2 regions of the Geobacillus sp. BK01 genome follow, and region 2 is predicted to be linked to the other one. Evidence: riboswitches for the same ligand, from Rfam matches in the RefSeq annotation. Region 2 holds a riboswitch; the other holds the start of a gene.
The links. Region 2 has a riboswitch for cobalamin ahead of ACTVDO_RS02260 (ABC transporter substrate-binding protein). Riboswitches for the same ligand answer to the same signal wherever they lie in the genome.
Positions count from the first base shown of each region.

Region 1: linked by a shared signal. The riboswitch ahead of ACTVDO_RS09740 ((2Fe-2S) ferredoxin domain-containing protein) and the one ahead of ACTVDO_RS02260 (ABC transporter substrate-binding protein) in region 2 are both predicted to bind cobalamin.

Region 1 covers NZ_JBQPTH010000007.1:82,577-90,915, reverse strand. The annotation lists gene ACTVDO_RS09765 (DNA topoisomerase III) at 1-1,835, shown strand, start outside; gene ACTVDO_RS09760 (GNAT family N-acetyltransferase) at 1,873-2,316, opposite strand; gene ACTVDO_RS09755 (glycerophosphodiester phosphodiesterase family protein) at 2,410-3,291, opposite strand; tRNA gene ACTVDO_RS09750 (tRNA-Gln) at 3,477-3,548, shown strand; gene rraA (ribonuclease E activity regulator RraA) at 3,785-4,270, shown strand; cobalamin riboswitch at 4,330-4,523, shown strand; gene ACTVDO_RS09740 ((2Fe-2S) ferredoxin domain-containing protein) at 4,709-5,107, shown strand; gene ACTVDO_RS09735 (energy-coupling factor ABC transporter permease) at 5,104-5,847, shown strand; gene ACTVDO_RS09730 (energy-coupling factor ABC transporter substrate-binding protein) at 5,852-6,145, shown strand; gene cbiQ (cobalt ECF transporter T component CbiQ) at 6,129-6,854, shown strand; gene ACTVDO_RS09720 (energy-coupling factor ABC transporter ATP-binding protein) at 6,874-7,650, shown strand; gene cobJ (precorrin-3B C(17)-methyltransferase) at 7,963-8,339, shown strand, end outside.
Region 2 covers NZ_JBQPTH010000001.1:421,294-429,632, forward strand. The annotation lists gene ACTVDO_RS02230 (APC family permease) at 1-46, shown strand, start outside; gene ACTVDO_RS02235 (PH domain-containing protein) at 242-856, shown strand; gene ACTVDO_RS02240 (IS982 family transposase) at 1,017-1,895, shown strand; gene ACTVDO_RS02245 (GNAT family N-acetyltransferase) at 2,202-2,789, shown strand; partial or broken gene ACTVDO_RS02250 (IS982 family transposase) at 3,887-4,295, shown strand; gene ACTVDO_RS02255 (NUDIX hydrolase) at 4,418-4,885, shown strand; cobalamin riboswitch at 4,955-5,153, shown strand; gene ACTVDO_RS02260 (ABC transporter substrate-binding protein) at 5,295-6,251, shown strand; gene ACTVDO_RS02265 (FecCD family ABC transporter permease) at 6,238-7,272, shown strand; gene ACTVDO_RS02270 (adenosylcobinamide amidohydrolase) at 7,269-8,339, shown strand, end outside.

The DNA of each region.
Region 1 (8,339 bases), on a different contig from region 2:
GCGACGCCGGGCGCGAAGGGGAGCTCATTGTGCGCAACATCATCCGGATGAGCGGCGTCCGCAAGCCGATCAGGCGGCTTTGGCTGTCATCGTTGACTCCGAAGGCGATTGAAGAAGGGTTTCGCCGCCTGCTCGATGAGCAGACGACGCGGCCGCTCTATGAAGAAGCGTACGCCCGCGCCTGCGCCGACTGGCTTGTCGGCATGAACGCCTCGCGCGTGTACAGCCTCTTGCTGAAAGAACGCGGGATGAACGACGTCTTTTCCGTCGGGCGCGTGCAAACGCCGACATTGGCCTTGATCGTCCGGCGCGAGCGGGAAATTGAGCAGTTTCGCCCTGAACCGTTTTGGGAAGTCGTCGCCTCGTTTGTCATCGGCGATAAGCGCTATGAGGGAACATGGACGGACGAAAACGGTCAAACGCGTCTCAAGGACGAGGAGACGGCGAAAAGGATCGCTGCCTTTTGCCAAGAAAAACCGGCGGAGGTGGCCGACGTCCGCACGGAACGGAAAACGTTCCAGCCGCCGCTGTTGTTCAACTTATCGACATTGCAGGCGACGGCGAACAAGCTGTACCGCTTTTCACCGAAAAAGACGCTTGATGTGCTGCAATCGCTCTACCAAAAAGGGATCGTTTCGTATCCGCGCTCTGATTCGATGCATGTGACGAAAGGGGAAGCGGAAACGTTCCCGGCGATTTTGCAAAAGTTGTCCGCGTTTCCGGCGTACGCTTCTTATTTTCCGTTGCCGCGGCCATCGATTTTACATAATAAACGTTATGTTAACGAGAAGAAGGTAACGGACCATTACGCCATTATCCCGACTGAGCAAGTAGCGGATCCAGAAAAGCTGTCGGCCGACGAGCGGAAGGTGTACGATTTGGTCGTCCGCCGCCTGATCGCCGCCCACCACCAGGCGGCGGTCATCGATTATACGACCGTCGCAACGCTCGTTGATGGCCGGGCCCGCTTTGTTTCGAAAGGAAGGCGGGTCGTCGAGGAGGGGTGGCGCGCCGTCATCCGTCCGCATGAGGAGGAAAAAGATGCGGTGCTGCCTCCGCTCGAGCAGGGCGAGGCGGGGAAGGTGGCCGCTGTAAAGGTGAAAGCAGGGAAAACCGAGCCGCCGAAACGGTATACGGAGGGTGAACTCATCACCTTGATGAAAACGGCGGGAAAATTTTTGGACGATGAGGAATTGGAAAAAGTGCTGGCCAAAACGGAAGGGCTCGGCACGGAAGCGACAAGGGCGGCCATCATTACAATGCTGAAAGAGCGGAAGTACATTGAAGTGAAAAAGAACCTCGTGTACGCGACTGACAAGGCGAAAGTGTTGATCGAGGCGCTCGGCGGCACGATTCTCGCCTCGCCGGAAATGACGGCGAAATGGGAGCAGCGCTTAAAGGAAATCGGCGAAGGGAGCGCCTCATCAGCCGCCTTTATGGAACAGGCGAAAAAGCTGGCGCAAAAAGTGGTCGCCGACGCCATCGCCGCCGCGCCAAACTGGAAATTCAGCGGACTCGATACCGCTTCGATTCAGCGGGGGAAGGCGAAAAAAACGGCAGGTGAAAAGGTCGGAACATGTCCGCTTTGCGGCGGGACGGTTGTGGATAAAGGAACGTTGTACGGCTGCGACCAGTACGCGAAAACAAAATGCCCGTTTACGATTTCCAAACGCATTCTCGGCAAATCGATTTCGACGGCCAATGTGAAAAAACTGCTTTCGCAAGGAAAGACGAATGTCATCAAAGGATTCAAGAAAGGTGCGAAAACGTTTGACGCTGCGCTTGTCTGGGACGGGAATGAGAAGAAGTTGTCGTTTCAATTTCCGAAGCGGTGACGAAAAGGCGGGCCGATGCGGACCGCCTTTTTGCCGTTTACTCCGTTCGCGGCTCTTGAATCCGCTCCATCAACCACTCCGGCTCGCCCGGCGCGGTGAAGCCGAATTGTTCGTACAGTCCGTGCGCGTCTTTCGTTGCAAGCATCACCTTGCGGACGGCGGCGACGCCGGGATGGGCGAGCACGCACGATAGCAGCCATTTTCCGAGCCCTTGCCCGCGGTACGCTTCGTCGATAAAGACGTCGCAAAGGTAGGCAAATGTTGCTCCGTCGGTGATGACGCGCGCCATGCCGATCTGCCTTTCACCGTGAAAAAGGGAGAAGCAAAGCGAATGGTCGAGCGATTTGACAATCGTTTCGCGGCTGCGCCCGTTCGCCCAGTACGAACGGGCGAGGAAGTAAACCACGCGCTCAAGCTGAACGCGGCGGCGGTCCGTCGTTACGGTAAACGGTCCGTTTTGGTAGTCGGCGATCGTCCACATGATCTTGTCCTCCCCTTTTTTTGAAGAATGAATGGAGCCAAACGAAAATGTATAAACCATAATTATATTATGTAAATACCCCCTAAAGGGCGGTCAATGACGGGGCGGTCGGCGGCACGAAGCGATGCGGGCTGGGCGGTCAGGGTAGTCGGTAAACACGCCGTCCACGCCCATCGCGCATAAGTGTTCTAGATCGTGTGGAGCGTTGACGGTATAGACGTGAACAATAAGCCCGCGGCGATGGGCGGCGCGCACCGACTTTTCAGTGACGACTGAAAACGGCAAGCCGATGCCATCGGCATAGACGGCAATTTGTTGCAACAGGGCATCCCGGCTGCTTCGTGCTTCCTTTTCGCCGATCAATTGAATGAGCGGGATGCCGCGCGGAATAAGCGGACGGAGCGCCTGCAAACTTTCTGGATGGAACGATTGAAACATGACGCTTCCGCGCTGGAGAACGCCGTGTTTTTGCAATAGGCGGGCGACCTCTTGTTCGATGCCGGGCTGTTTCGTTTCGATGTACAACGGAACGTTTACACGTTCCGCTTTCAGCATCCGAACCACCTCATCAAGCGTCGGAACGCGTTCGCCGGCAAAGCGTGGATCGAACCACGATCCGGCATCCAACTTTTTGAGCTCATGCAATGAAAAATCGCTGACCCGCCATGGCGACCGGTGCGGGTAAACCGTTTCGACATTTGTCGTCCGGGCGAGTGTTGCATCATGCAGGGCAACGAGCTTCCCGTCTTTAGTTGACCGCACATCGACTTCGATATAATCGGCATTCATGCGGGCAGAGAGGCGATAGGACGCGAGCGTATGCTCCGGCGCGTGTCCGGACGCGCCGCGGTGGGCGATGACGGCGGTTTTCGGCTGGCTGGGTGGCTGCCAAGCAGCCGAGGCCGCTAAGACGATCGGCAGCGATAACAAAAACAATGCGCAAAGATAGAAGCGAAAAACCGTGATCCGGCGCATGTCCATCTCTCCCTTTCCAAATTCAATGTATCATACTGGGAAAACGAGTGCGAGGGAAAAACGAAATGATATATGGTAGGAAAAGGACGTTTGTATCGATAGTTTCGCACACCAGGCAAAAGGATATTCAGTTTGATGCATAAAGTGCGCCATCATGCCGCATACTGTAAATGACAACAAAACGTTGGGCTATAGCCAAGCGGTAAGGCAACGGACTTTGACTCCGTGATGCGCTGGTTCGAATCCAGCTAGCCCAGCTGAATCGCCGGACGGGGCTCGTTCGTCCCGACGGCCAAAACGGCTTCCGCCATGTCGTGCGGGGCCGTTTTTTTCGTTCGCCGGAAAGCGACGGCGAGCGAATCCTTTTGTCGTTCAGCGGTCCCGCAACGACACGCATCCGATTCCCGAGCAGAAACAGCGCCACAAAAAAATGTGGAGTCGGCAGGATTTTGACGAATGATGACGAATGAAAAAAACGAAAGGGGAGAGGATCATGAAAACAGCTGATTTATGCGATCAATTTTTAGATGAGTTGCAAGTCTGTGAGTTGCCGTTTCAATCGTACGGCGGAAAACGGATGTTTTCCGGGCCGATCGCGACGGTCGACGTGTTTGAAGACAACGTTCTTGTCCGTGAAGCGCTCGAGACGGTGCCGCCGGGGACGGTGCTTGTGGTCGATGGAAAAGGCTCGCGCCGCGTGGCGCTATTAGGCGACCGGTTGGCGCAAATCGCCTGCGACCGGGGGCTTGCCGGCGTCATCATCCACGGCTGCATCCGCGATTCAGCGGAAATCGGCCGCATGCCGCTTGGCGTTATGGCGATCGGCACGTGCCCGGTGAAAAGCAAAAAAGAGGGAAAAGGCGCTCGCGATGTTGTGCTCGAGTTTGGCGGCGTCCGCTGGGAGCCGGGCGCATACGTGTACGCCGATGCGGACGGCGTTGTCGTTGCCCGTGAAGATTTGTCGGCAAAAAACGGTTGACGGCCGCCATCAAGTTGTACTACGATGAAAAAGGATGCTTGTTCCATGACAGTGTACATATGGCGAAGAACGAACAAGGTGCCTAAGCCTGCGGAAAGGCTTGGGTGAAAAGGGAAGACCGGTGAAAATCCGGCACGGTACCCGCCACTGTGATGGGGAGCTTTGCGGCAACAAGTCACTGAAGGATGCTTCGGGAAGGCGCCGCCAAGCGATGATCCTAAGTCAGGAGACCTGCCTTGTTTCGATCGGACGGATGCCTACGGGACTATAGGCAGACGTGCGGGAGAATGATGGCTGCATCAGGCCTGTTTGGGGCCGTTTATGGCTTTCGTATACATTTTTCTGCACCTCTGCGATGGAGGTGCTTTTTCTTTTGCCTGAAACCTGCCCGTCTGTCTGCATCTGAATTCTATTATTCTAGCCAAAAGGGGGGATTCGATGGCGACATGGGACTTAACAGGGATGAAACACCATGTGTTCATCTGCAACGGAGGGACGTGCCTCCGTCATGGCGGGGACGGCGTGACAATTGCGGTCCGCGAGGAAATCACCCGCCTCGGGCTCGATGACGTTGTCCATACGACACGAACGCGCTGCAACGGCCGCTGTCAAGACGCGTGTGTCATGATCGTCTACCCGGATGGCGTCTGGTACCGGCTCATGACTCCCGAGCGGGCGAAGGAAGTCGTGCGCGCCCATTTGGGCGAGGGGGTTCCGTTGCGGGAGTGGGCGACGTATGAATACGAAAGCGGATTGGTGTTGACGCCAGCCGGTGAACGAGAGGCGCCAAGCGGAAAACGAAAAACGGAACATGGCCAGAAAGGAGCAGATAAATGAAAAGGATCATTCGATGGAGCGCGGTCGCCACTTTACTCGCGGTGTATTTTTGGATGACCAGCGAACAGGAAGCGTATGCCATGCATATTATGGAAGGCTTTTTGCCCATCAAATGGGCGTTATTTTGGTGGTTATTGTTTTTACCGTTTTTCGTGCTTGGTTTGCGCCGGCTTGTTCACACCTTAAAGCAACATCCGGAACAAAAGCTTCTGATGGCGCTTGCGGGTGCGTTTACGTTTGTGCTATCAGCGTTGAAAATTCCGTCCGTCACAGGAAGCAGTTCACATCCGACTGGAATCGGATTTGGTTCCGTTTTGTTTGGACCATGGGTGATGGTGGTGATCGGGACGGTCGTCCTTCTTTTCCAAGCAATGCTTCTCGCTCATGGAGGGTTGACGACGCTCGGTGCAAATGCTATGTCGATGGCGATCATCGGTCCGTTCGTTGCGTACGGAGTGTATCAATTGTGCCGAAAAGGGAAAATGTCCAATCGTGCCGCATTGTTTTTGGCGGCCTGCTTGTCTGATTTGGCGACGTATGTGACGACTTCATTGCAGCTCGCTTTGGCATTTCCTGCTCCAGAGGGTGGGATCATCGTTTCGCTTTTGAAATTTGCTGGTATTTTCGCGATCACCCAAGTACCGTTGGCGATAACTGAAGGCATTGTAACGGTGGTTGTCTGGAACTGGCTTGCTTCGTACCAAGCTTCTCCGTTGTTCCAAAAAGAAAAGGAGGTGTGAAAGGATGAAAAAAAATCGTTTGTTATTGTTGTTAGCTGTTTTGCTGATTATGGTGCCGCTTTGGTGGGCACGCGGATCGGAGTTTGGGGGAACAGACGATCAAGCGGAAAAAGCAATTCAGTTGCTCCATCCCCATTACCGCCCATGGTTTGAATCGATTTTCACTCCACCCGGGGGGGAAGTCGAAACATTGTTGTTCTCACTGCAAGCCGCGCTTGGTGCTGGCGTGATCGGCTATGTCATCGGGGTGTACAAAGGGAGGTCGGAGCGGAAGAGCAGTCATGATTCGCGAGTTTGACCGTTGGGCGTATGACAACCGGCTTCGCACATGGCGGGCAGAATGGAAATTGCTGCTGACGTTCGCCATGCTTTTCTTTGCCATGATCGGGGACTGGCGAGAGCAATGGCTTGTTCTTGTTGGAATGGCATATTGGACTATGGGGCGTGCACGGGTGCCGTTTTCTTTGTATGGAAAAGCCATGTTGGCTGCCAGCGCCTTTTTAGGGATTAGCTTGTTGACGTTGGTCGTATCGGTGTCCTTCCCCTTTCGGTTGTCGATCGTTGACAGCCAGTTGCAGCCAGCAGCTGAGCTTGCTATCCGTTCACTTGCCGCTTGGTCGTGCTTGTTTTTTCTCCTGGTTACGACTCCGGTGCCGGAGTTGTTTGCTGTGTTGCGGGGGATGGGGCTCCCAACAGCATTGGTTGAACTTTGTGTCCTCATGTATCGCTTCATCTTTTTGTTGGAACAGGCGGCGGCTGAGCTGATGTTGGCGTTGCGTGCCCGCAATGGGGGAAGGCATTGGCGGCACGGAGGGATGCTCATGTATCAATTGTGGATGAAAGCGTGGCAGTCGTATGAGGCGTTCAGTCGTTCGCTTGCTGCCCGCGGGGGAATGGCTTCCATTGTGTATACATCTCAACCGCCGAAAACGAATATGCACCTTGCCGACATCGCAGCCGGCGTCGTAATGGTGGTGTTGCTCGGTTTGGAATGGTGGGGAGGATGAGGGGGATTTGTTGTTGCGAATGGAACGAGTGCGATATGCCTATGATTCGACGCGCGATGTGCTTAATGGAATTGATTGGGAGATTGCGGAGCAGAAAAAATATGCGCTTATTGGACCGAACGGATGCGGAAAAACGACGCTGTTTCTCCATTTGAATGGGCTATTGCGGGCGCAAGAGGGAATCGTGTATTGGAAAGGCCGGAACATGTATGAACGCGGCGCTGATTGGGCCCAATGGCGGCGTGAAGTCGGCATTGTCTTCCAAAACCCGGAACATCAAATTCTTGCGCCGCTCGTGCGCGATGAGTTGGCCATCAGCCTCGCTCATGCCGGGATGGACATGGAAAATATCGAAGAGATGCTTGTCTCTATTGTAGAAGAATATAAGATCGATTCTTGGTTGGACCGTCCAACCCATCAATTGAGCCTCGGACAGAAAAAATGGCTGACGCTTTGCTGCACCATGGCGACGAAGCCGGATTTGCTTGTGCTTGACGAGCCGACTGCCTACTTGGATCAACACCAGACAAAACGATTTCTCGAGCAAATCGAGACGATTCATCGGGCGGGGACGACCGTGTTAATTACCACGCATGATATGGATTTTGTCTGGCAGTGGGCGGATGTTGTCGCTGTCATGCATGAAGGGCGAATCGTGATGCAAGGGACGCCGGAAGACGTGTTTGCTGACCGCCAACGGCTTTTGGATGTTCGTTTGGATGTTCCGCTGTTTGTGCGGCTTTGGCAAGCGTGGCGACCGGAGGAAAAACAGGTGCCTCGGCGCCTTGTGCAATAGAAGAGAGAGCGTTGCTGACACCGTCGCAGAAGATTTTAACATTTTTCCGAAAGAAGTCTTCCACTTCTAAGCGAAGGGAAAGTGGGAGATGAATGTCGGTTGGCGTTAGACAACGAATAGGGTGGAATATGGCTAGAACGGACAACTTCGGAACGAAGGGAAGCGTAAAGGGTTCTTGTGTGTGGCTTACCGTTCGGCGAACACACAAGTCGCTTGAAGCCCCCACCTCTAAGCGAAGTGTAGGTGGTGGGTAGTTGGCACACGACAACTGCAGTAAACGTTTTGTTTCAACCGGCAAAGGAGGGAATGATGATGAACGGCAAACTGCTCATTATTGGCTTTGGCCCGGGAAGCGCCGACCATATGACGAAACGGGCTCGCGAGGCGATTGAAGAAAGCGACGTCATCATCGGCTACAAAACATATATTGAGCTGGTGCGCGATCTTATTGCTGGAAAGGAAATCATCAGCACCGGCATGACTGAAGAAGTGAGCCGCGCCCAGGCGGCGGTGAAATGGGCCGAGCGCGGTAAAACGGTCGCCGTCATTTCAAGCGGGGACGCCGGGTTGTACGGCATGGCCGGGCTCGTGTATGAAGTGTTGATTGAAAAAGGGTGGACGAAGGACAGTTCGATTGAAGTCGAAGTCATCCCCGGCGTTTCCGCCATTCATTCGTGCGCCGCGCTGCT
Region 2 (8,339 bases):
TTTGCGACTCACGAACAAAGACTCCCGTCTAAGCGGGGAACTGTAGTCGCTTGTAAGGCCTGACGCCGTCATAAAAGGCGTTGGGTCTTTGATTTTTAGAGGCGATGAAACGTTTTTCCGATCTCGACGTATTACATAGATGAAAGGTATGAGATTACGGCGCCTTGTTAAGGCAAAACGCCGTTCATCCGCCAATAGGCGAGCGCCGATAAAACGTGGAAGGAGCCGGAGGAACATGAGCATGTTTGGAAAAGTCGCCGCCGATGTGCTTGGGTTAAGCGACATCGGTGCGGTCATTCAACCGAAAGACTATGACAAAGTCGATGCCGATGATTATGTGATGCACGAGGATGGAGAAAAAATCTATTTTCTTATCAAATCGAAATCGGATGAGTATTGCTTCACCAACCGCGCGCTCATTCATTTGGACGGCACGAGCGCCGCGAGCAAAAAACGGACGCTGCGCCGCTACGATTACTACAAGCATCCGATTTCCGACGTATCGCTCGAAACGGCCGGGACGGTCGATTTGGACGCGGAAATTAAATTTAAAATTGGATCACATTCCTACTCCATTGATGTGCATAAAAAGCATATTGAGGAACTGAAAGATTTGTATAAATCGTTGATGGCGATCGCGGACATTTGCCATGAAAACGAAACGAAGTTCAACTATGCGGAGCGGAGTTTGGAACTGGCGGCCAAGGTGTTGGCCAACATGCGCGGTGACGGCGCCAATGTGTCGGCGGATTTTCAAGCCGTGAATGAATACGCTTTTCGCTGGCTGACGGAAGCGAAAAAGAACTATACAGTCAAAGATTTTGGCTTTGTGTTTGACAAATATATTCAACAGTGACGAGATGAAGGTTGTATCGGGGAAAGACGCCGTGCCAGAGGCGAGGTATCTTTCCTTAACCCGTGGTGCTAGATAAACTTGAGCAAGCATAAAAATAGCCCTTGCTGGCGGATCTCCTGTAGAATGAAAGTGCGACCTGCCATTCGAAAGGAGAATCCCCATGCAAGAGCACTTTCATTTTACTACAGATCGAGCCAAGATTCAAAAGCAATATGCCGCCATTTTCGTTTTTGTTTCTGCCCAACTTTCATGCATTCAGGTGCATCTTCACCGTCGAAATCGCCATTTGGTAAAGCAAGAGGACGCTGTCATCATCGCCATTCATCTTTTAGGAAAGCTGCTCGGTTTTACATCCGAACGGGCATGGCATCGTTTTGTCACGGGAAATTTGTTCACAAACGGCTCGTTTCTTGAACGCTCCCGATACAACCGCCGTTGCCGGGCGCTTGGTTTCGCCATCAAATGGATCCGTCATGAGCTGGCAAAACGCGGTCAACATCATGCCTATGCCGTCGTTGACAGCTTGCCGCTCCCGTTGTGCCATACGGCAAGAATGCATCGCGTCAAACAATTTCAAGAGATGGCAGACATCGGATATTGCGCTTCCAAAAAGCAATGGTACTACGGATTGAAGCTGCACCTTCAAGTGACTGATCAAGGGCTGCCGATGGGATATGTTGTCACCGAAGCGTCTTGTCACGACCGGGTGGCCGCTGAAACCGTCATGACGCAAATTCCACATCCGTATAACTTCGGTGACAAAGGGTATATCAGCCAAACGCTGCGAAAGAAGCTGTACGAAGAGCACCGAGTCGCGTTTTGGACGCCCGTCCGAAACAATCAGCGAATTCGCCAATCGGATGCATGGAAACAATGGATGAAGCGAAAACGTAAAGTGGTGGAAACCGTGTTTTCGATTTTAGTCGATTCGTATCGGATCACCAAGATTCGCGCGAACTCGGTTTCTGGATTTGAAACGGCACTGGATGGTATTTTACTGGCTTACTCACTTGTTGTTCTCGGGCTAGTTGAGCGCTAGCGCTCAACTAGCACCACGGGTTTAAGGTATATAAGCTGTAATAAAGAATTTCCACGGTTTTGTATTAATGTTCAAGCCAGTATATAATGCCGAGTATGCCGAGAGTCTGGTGGATAAACACTTTTTTGAATTAAGTGTTTTAAGACACAGAAGGAATATTAAAATATATATAGGTTGTAATAAAGAATTTCCGATCTCCATGTCCCGTCTTTATCACCTGACAAGCTGGCACGGTGACAAGAAGAGCGAACAATACCATGGAAAACAAAATGGCAACTTATATAGGTATAGAAAGGGTTGAGGAATTTGAAGATTAAAGATGTATTTGGGGATTTGCCTACACTTACTACTGAACGTTTAATATTAAGAAAATTAACGTTAGATGATGCATATGATTTATTTGATTATGCGTCAAATCCGGAAAACTGCAAATATTTACCTTGGAGACCTCATCATACCATTGAAGATTCAATTCAATTTTTAGAATTTGTAATTAAGTCTTATAAAGAAGGTAGTTTAGCTCCGTGGGGAATCGTTTCAAAAGCAGACAATAAAATGATCGGGACAATTGATATAGTTAAATGGTTACCCAATCATCATAAAGCTGAGATAGGTTTTGTTTTATCGTATAAGTATTGGGGGAAGGGATTAGCAGTTGAAGCGGCTAATAAAATCATTGAATTTGGTTTTGACAAGATGGAATTAAACAGAATTGAGGCATTTGCTATGATTGAAAATGTTCAATCTTTAAGAGTTTTACAAAAGTTAGGGATGCAATTTGAAGGGGTTATGAGAGAACATTGGTATATTAAAGGTAAATTTAGGGATATGGCTATATACTCTATTCTAAAACGAGATTATTTTAAATCAAGGAACGGGTTGCAAAACGCATAACGGATGAATAAAGGGACACAAAAAATCCACTCTTATTGGGAATCATATACAGTTACTAAAAAACTTCAAAAGGGTGACACTATCAAGAGTTCCAATTCTTTGATCGAATACACCGATGAAATCGATCCTCTTTTAGAGGCTTTATTTCGATGCATCGATCAACTTTTTTCTGGAAATACCTTATGTGGCGGGAAGACCACAGGTGTCTAAAAAGGCAATTGATTAAATGTTTATTTTGGAAAACGTGCTTTACGATCGATTCTTTGTAGCAGTTGATGAACATCTTCCGCTGTTTTTGCTATTTTTGATGTATTTATGAGTCTCTCATCTGTCCACCTTTTCAAGGACCAGCCGATGCTTTCAAAAGCAAGAATTTTCTGACGTTCATCATCATCTCTTAAACGATGTATGTGTTTAATCTCTGAAAGTGATCATGGTGGATGGTACGGCCCTTTGAAACATTCTTGTAGTATGATCCCCAAACAAAATGGGTCATTTCAACTCGGTATTACTAGTTTAAAGGTATAAAGAACGGTTGAACAAGTGAGAATTCTTTTTGTTTTCTCGATTAACCGCTGGAATAGTGGAGAAACAAAAGGTGCCTATGGTTATGTGATTGCTGTCTTCTTGAAAACTGGATTTGAAAAGTGTCTGTTTGATCTCCATAATGCGTTGAATGGGTATTTGATCAATTAAAGATTAACGGGGTAGAGCAGCCGCGTTGGTATAGATTTCATTGCTATCTGTTACATGTACAATTATAAATCATTATTGGAAATTTTTAATTTACACTCTATTTTTACCGCGTTATCAATTATAAGAAGAAGTTAAATTCTGAATATATATAGGTTGTAATAAAGAATTTCCGATCTCCATGTCCCGTCTTTATCACCTGACAAGCTGGCACGGTGACAAGAAGAGCGAACAATACCATGGAAAACAAAATGGCAACTTATATATATAAAAAGATATGTATTGCATGATGTTTAGTTACCCGTGGTGCTAGATAAAATCAGACGAGCATAAAAATAGTCCTTGTATGAAAATCTCCTTTATAAAATGAAAGTGCTCACCTAACATTAGAAAGGAGAAATCCCATACAAGAGCGTCTTCATTTTACAACGGATCAAGCGGAAATTCAAAAGCAATATACGGCGATCTTGTTCTTGGTATCAGCGCAACTGTCTGGCGGCTCTAAATGTATTGTAGCGCTGAAATCGTCATTTGTTAAAGCAAGGAAATGGGGCATAATCGCCATTCATATTCTTGGAAAGTTGTTTTGTTTTACTTCGGAACGAGCAGGGTATCAGTATGTCATTGGAAACTTATTCACTAGGGAGATGTTCCCTGAACGCTCTCGATATAACTGTTGTTGTCGGTTGCTCCGTTTTTCCGTTAAATAGAGTTTTTCTAATAGATCCGTCACCAACTAGCGAGGCACGGACAACATCATGCCTATGCTGTTGTGGAGATCTTGTCCCTCTTGCGCTGTGTCATCACGTGAGGCGTTAATGTTCAACTAGCACCACGGATTTTCCTTATTTTTTTCAAGATGGCAGTATAGATGGGGCAGCTGCTTTTTTTCTGCAGGAGAGGGCTAGGATCATTCCGCGATGTAGGAGGAGAGCTTGATGGATAAACACCAACAAGCCATTATCAGCGTTTCAGCCTATATTACGAATGACACGGGAGAGGTTTTGCTTGTTAAAAGCTATGACCGCTCCGATACGTGGGAAATGCCGGGCGGACAAGTTGAACCAGGCGAGCCGCTCGATCGGGCCGTTCATCGTGAGGTGCATGAAGAGACTGGCGTTGACATCCGTCTCATCGGGGTCAGCGGCGTGTATTACAATGAAACTAAAAATATCATAAACATTGTATTTAAAGCGACATATGTGAAAGGAAACGTTTCTCCCCAGCCTGAGGAAATTCAAGAGGCGAAGTTTGTGTTGATCGATGAGTCGAATATTGATGAATATGTGACATGGCCGCATTTGAAATCGCGGGTGCTCGATGCGATGAAAAGGGGATGCTCTGTTCCTTATGAAGCATGGGTCATGAATCCGTCTCGATTATCTGCAAGAGTGGGAAGGTGAAGTGCTGTAAATTCATAGTTGTCAAATGCTAAACGCTGCATTATTATAAAAATGTCCATATCCCATAACTGAATCCATTCGCAGCAAGGTGCCGAAAAGGCTTAATAGGGAATCCGGTGGGAATCCGGAACTGTCCCCGCAACTGTCAATGCGGACGAAATGAAATCGCCACTGTGCGGCCTGATGGCTTGCGCCGTCTTCTGCATGGGAAGGCTTCAGAGTAGGATGAAGCATGAGTCAGTAGACCTGCCTTGCTTGCCGCAGTTTCCGAATCTTCGGGGGGTGAGACGCGGAAACAGTCGCATAGGGCATTGTTGTGCCCATTGGCGGTCTGTTTCGCGCTCATTCCCAGATTTAGGCGGAATGGGCGTTTTTTATTGTACATACATCACTGAAGGGGGAATGACGGATGAAACGTTGGACATGGCCGGCGGTGGTGGCGGTGTTCTTCCTTTTGGCCGCCGTGCTCGTCGGCTGCGGCGGGGCGAATGGCAGCACCGAGCCTGCGAAAAAAGAAGAACCGAAAACGGAACAAACGGCGTTTCCGGTGACGGTGAAAGACGGGCTTGGGGAAGAGGTGACGATCAAAGCAGAACCGCAAAAAATCGTCTCGCTCATTCCAAGCAATACGGAAATCGCCTACGCGTTGGGACTTGGCGAGAAAATCGTCGGCGTCAGCGATTTTGACAATTATCCAGAGGATGTGAAAACGAAAACGAAAATCGGCGGCATGGAATTTAACGTCGAGAAAATTATTTCTCTGAAGCCGGATCTTGTTCTCGCTCACGCATCAAGCGCCCATAACTCGAAGGACGGCCTGCAGCAATTGAAAGACGCCGGCATCACCGTGCTCGTTGTCCATAACGCCGCGTCGTTTAACGATGTGTATGCGTCGATTGAACTCATCGGCAAGGCGACCGGAACGGCGGACAAAGCGGAGCAAGTCATCAATGACATGAAGGCGAAACTGGCGGAGGTGAAGGAAAAAGCCAAACAAATTCCGGCTGACAAGCAGGCGAATGTCTGGATTGAAGTGTCGCCGCCGCCGCAACTGTATACGACCGGCAAAGGAACGTTTATGGACGAGATGCTTAAGGTGATTTCTGCCAAAAATGTTGCCGGCAGCTTAGAAGGCTGGCCGATGGTGACCGAGGAACAAGCGGTCGCATACAAACCGGACGTCATCATCACGACATACGGGGGAGCGAAACAAGTGCTTGAGCGCGCCGCTTGGAAGGACGTGCCGGCCGTGAAAAACAAGCGGGTGTATGATGTCAACACCGACCTAGTGAGCCGGCCGGGTCCGCGTCTTGTCGAAGGGGTCGAGGAACTTGCCAAAGCCATTTACCCGGATGTGTTTAAGTAAAACGTGGATGTATATCGTGGCCGCTGCTGCGGCTGTCTTTTCACTGCTCGTGGGGATATCGACCGGGTCGCTGTCGATTCCCTTTTCTTCTATTGTCCGGATTGTTGCTGCTGAATGGGTTGGCGTGCCGCTTCCAGCCGACATTCCGGCGGATTGGGTGCCGATTGTGATGGCGATTCGCCTGCCGCGCGTGGTGCTTGCCTTTTTGGTCGGGGCTTCCTTGGCGCTGGCCGGAGCGGCGTTTCAAGGATTGTTGAAAAACGCGCTCGCCGACCCGTATACGCTCGGCGTCTCGTCCGGCGCGTCCGTCGGGGCGGTGCTCGTTATTTTTCTCGGCTGGCAATGGCCGCTGCTCGGCACGTTTACGCTGCCGATCGTGAGCGTTTTATGCGGCATGGCGACACTTGCCGCTGTCTTGACGTTCACCCGCATGGTTGAACGGCGAATGTCGGTCGAGACGATCATTTTAGCCGGCATTATTTTCGGCGCCTTTTTCAGCGCCTTCATTTCGCTCATGATCGCCTTGACGGGCGAGGAGCTGCGGCAAATCATCTCCTGGCTGATGGGGAGCGTGGCGATGCGCGGATGGAAGTATAGCGGGCTATTGTTGCCGTTTTTTCTCGTTGGTGCGGCAACGCTTATCGCCAACGGCCGCGAACTGAACGCGTTCGCGTTCGGCGAGGCGGCGGCGCTTCACGTCGGCGTCGATGTGACACGCCGCAAAATCATCATTTTAACGGCGGCCGCGCTGCTCACCGGCGCGGCAGTGTCGGTGTCGGGAACGATCGGCTTTGTCGGGCTTGTCGTTCCACACATGGTCCGGCTTGTGTGCGGGCCGAACTATCGGGTGCTTTTGCCGCTGTCGCTCTTGTACGGCGGAGCGTTTCTTGTGCTTGCCGATGTGGCGGCACGGACGATCATTGAGCCGCGCGAGCTGCCGATCGGCGTCATTACATCGCTCATCGGCGCCCCGCTGTTTGCCGCCCTATTTTTCCGAAAAACGAAACGAAAGATGGGATGACCATGCTCGACGTGCGTGCCATATCGCATCGGTATGGACAGAAACAAGTGCTTGACGGCGTGACATTTTCCGTGGAAAAGGGCGAAATATTCGGCATTTTAGGGCCGAACGGCAGCGGGAAGACGACATTGCTCAAACTCATCAGCAAAGAGTTGCCGCTGACAAGCGGGGAGATCGTCATCGATGGCCGATCGCTGATGGCGCTTTCGGCGAAACAATGGGCGCGGTTGGCCGCCGTCCTGCCGCAAACAGTGGAAACGGCGCACGGCTATACGGTGAAAGAGATGGTGGCACTCGGACGCTACGCCCATCAGCATGGCTTGTTTCCGACGTGGACGACCGAGGACGAAACCGCGGTTCAACAGGCGCTTGCCGCTGTCGGCTTGGCCGGCAAAATCGATGAGCCGCTTGAGCGGTTGAGCGGCGGCGAGCGGCAGCGCGCCTATTTGGCCCGCGCGCTCGCCCAAGAGCCGCAGCTGCTTTTGTTGGATGAGCCGACGAACCATATGGATATGAGCGGCCAAGTCCGGCTTCTGAACCAACTCGCCCGAGCCGCACACGCGCGCGGTTTGACAGTTGTCGCTGTCTTTCACGATATGAGTGTTGCCAGTTTATATTGCGACCGGGTGCTCGTTTTAAAAGAGGGGAAAACCGCTGCGCTCGGTGCACCGGCGGACGTCATGACGCCGGGGTTGCTGAATGAAGTGTTTGCCGTCCCGGTCGTGCGCCAGGCCCATCCGGCGGCGGCCAAGCCAGTGTTTTCGTTTGTGCCGCAACACAAGCGCGAGGAGACATTGCTCACCGGCGGGCTGCGCCCGTCATTTCTCGATGACGCGGTTGTTCTTGCCGCCCGCCAACCGCTGCGCGTCTTGTCTTCAGCGCTCGTGGGCGCCGGGTTTCAATGGGCGACCCATTTCGTCAACCGCCATGTCGGCCTCGACTATGATTGCCGCGACGCGGAAGAGGAAATGCGGCGTTATTTGGAACGGCATCGGTTTCCCGTCGCCCGGACGGTCGGGATGATGACGGCGGTCGATGTGCGCGATGCCGTCTGGCGTCGAGAAAAC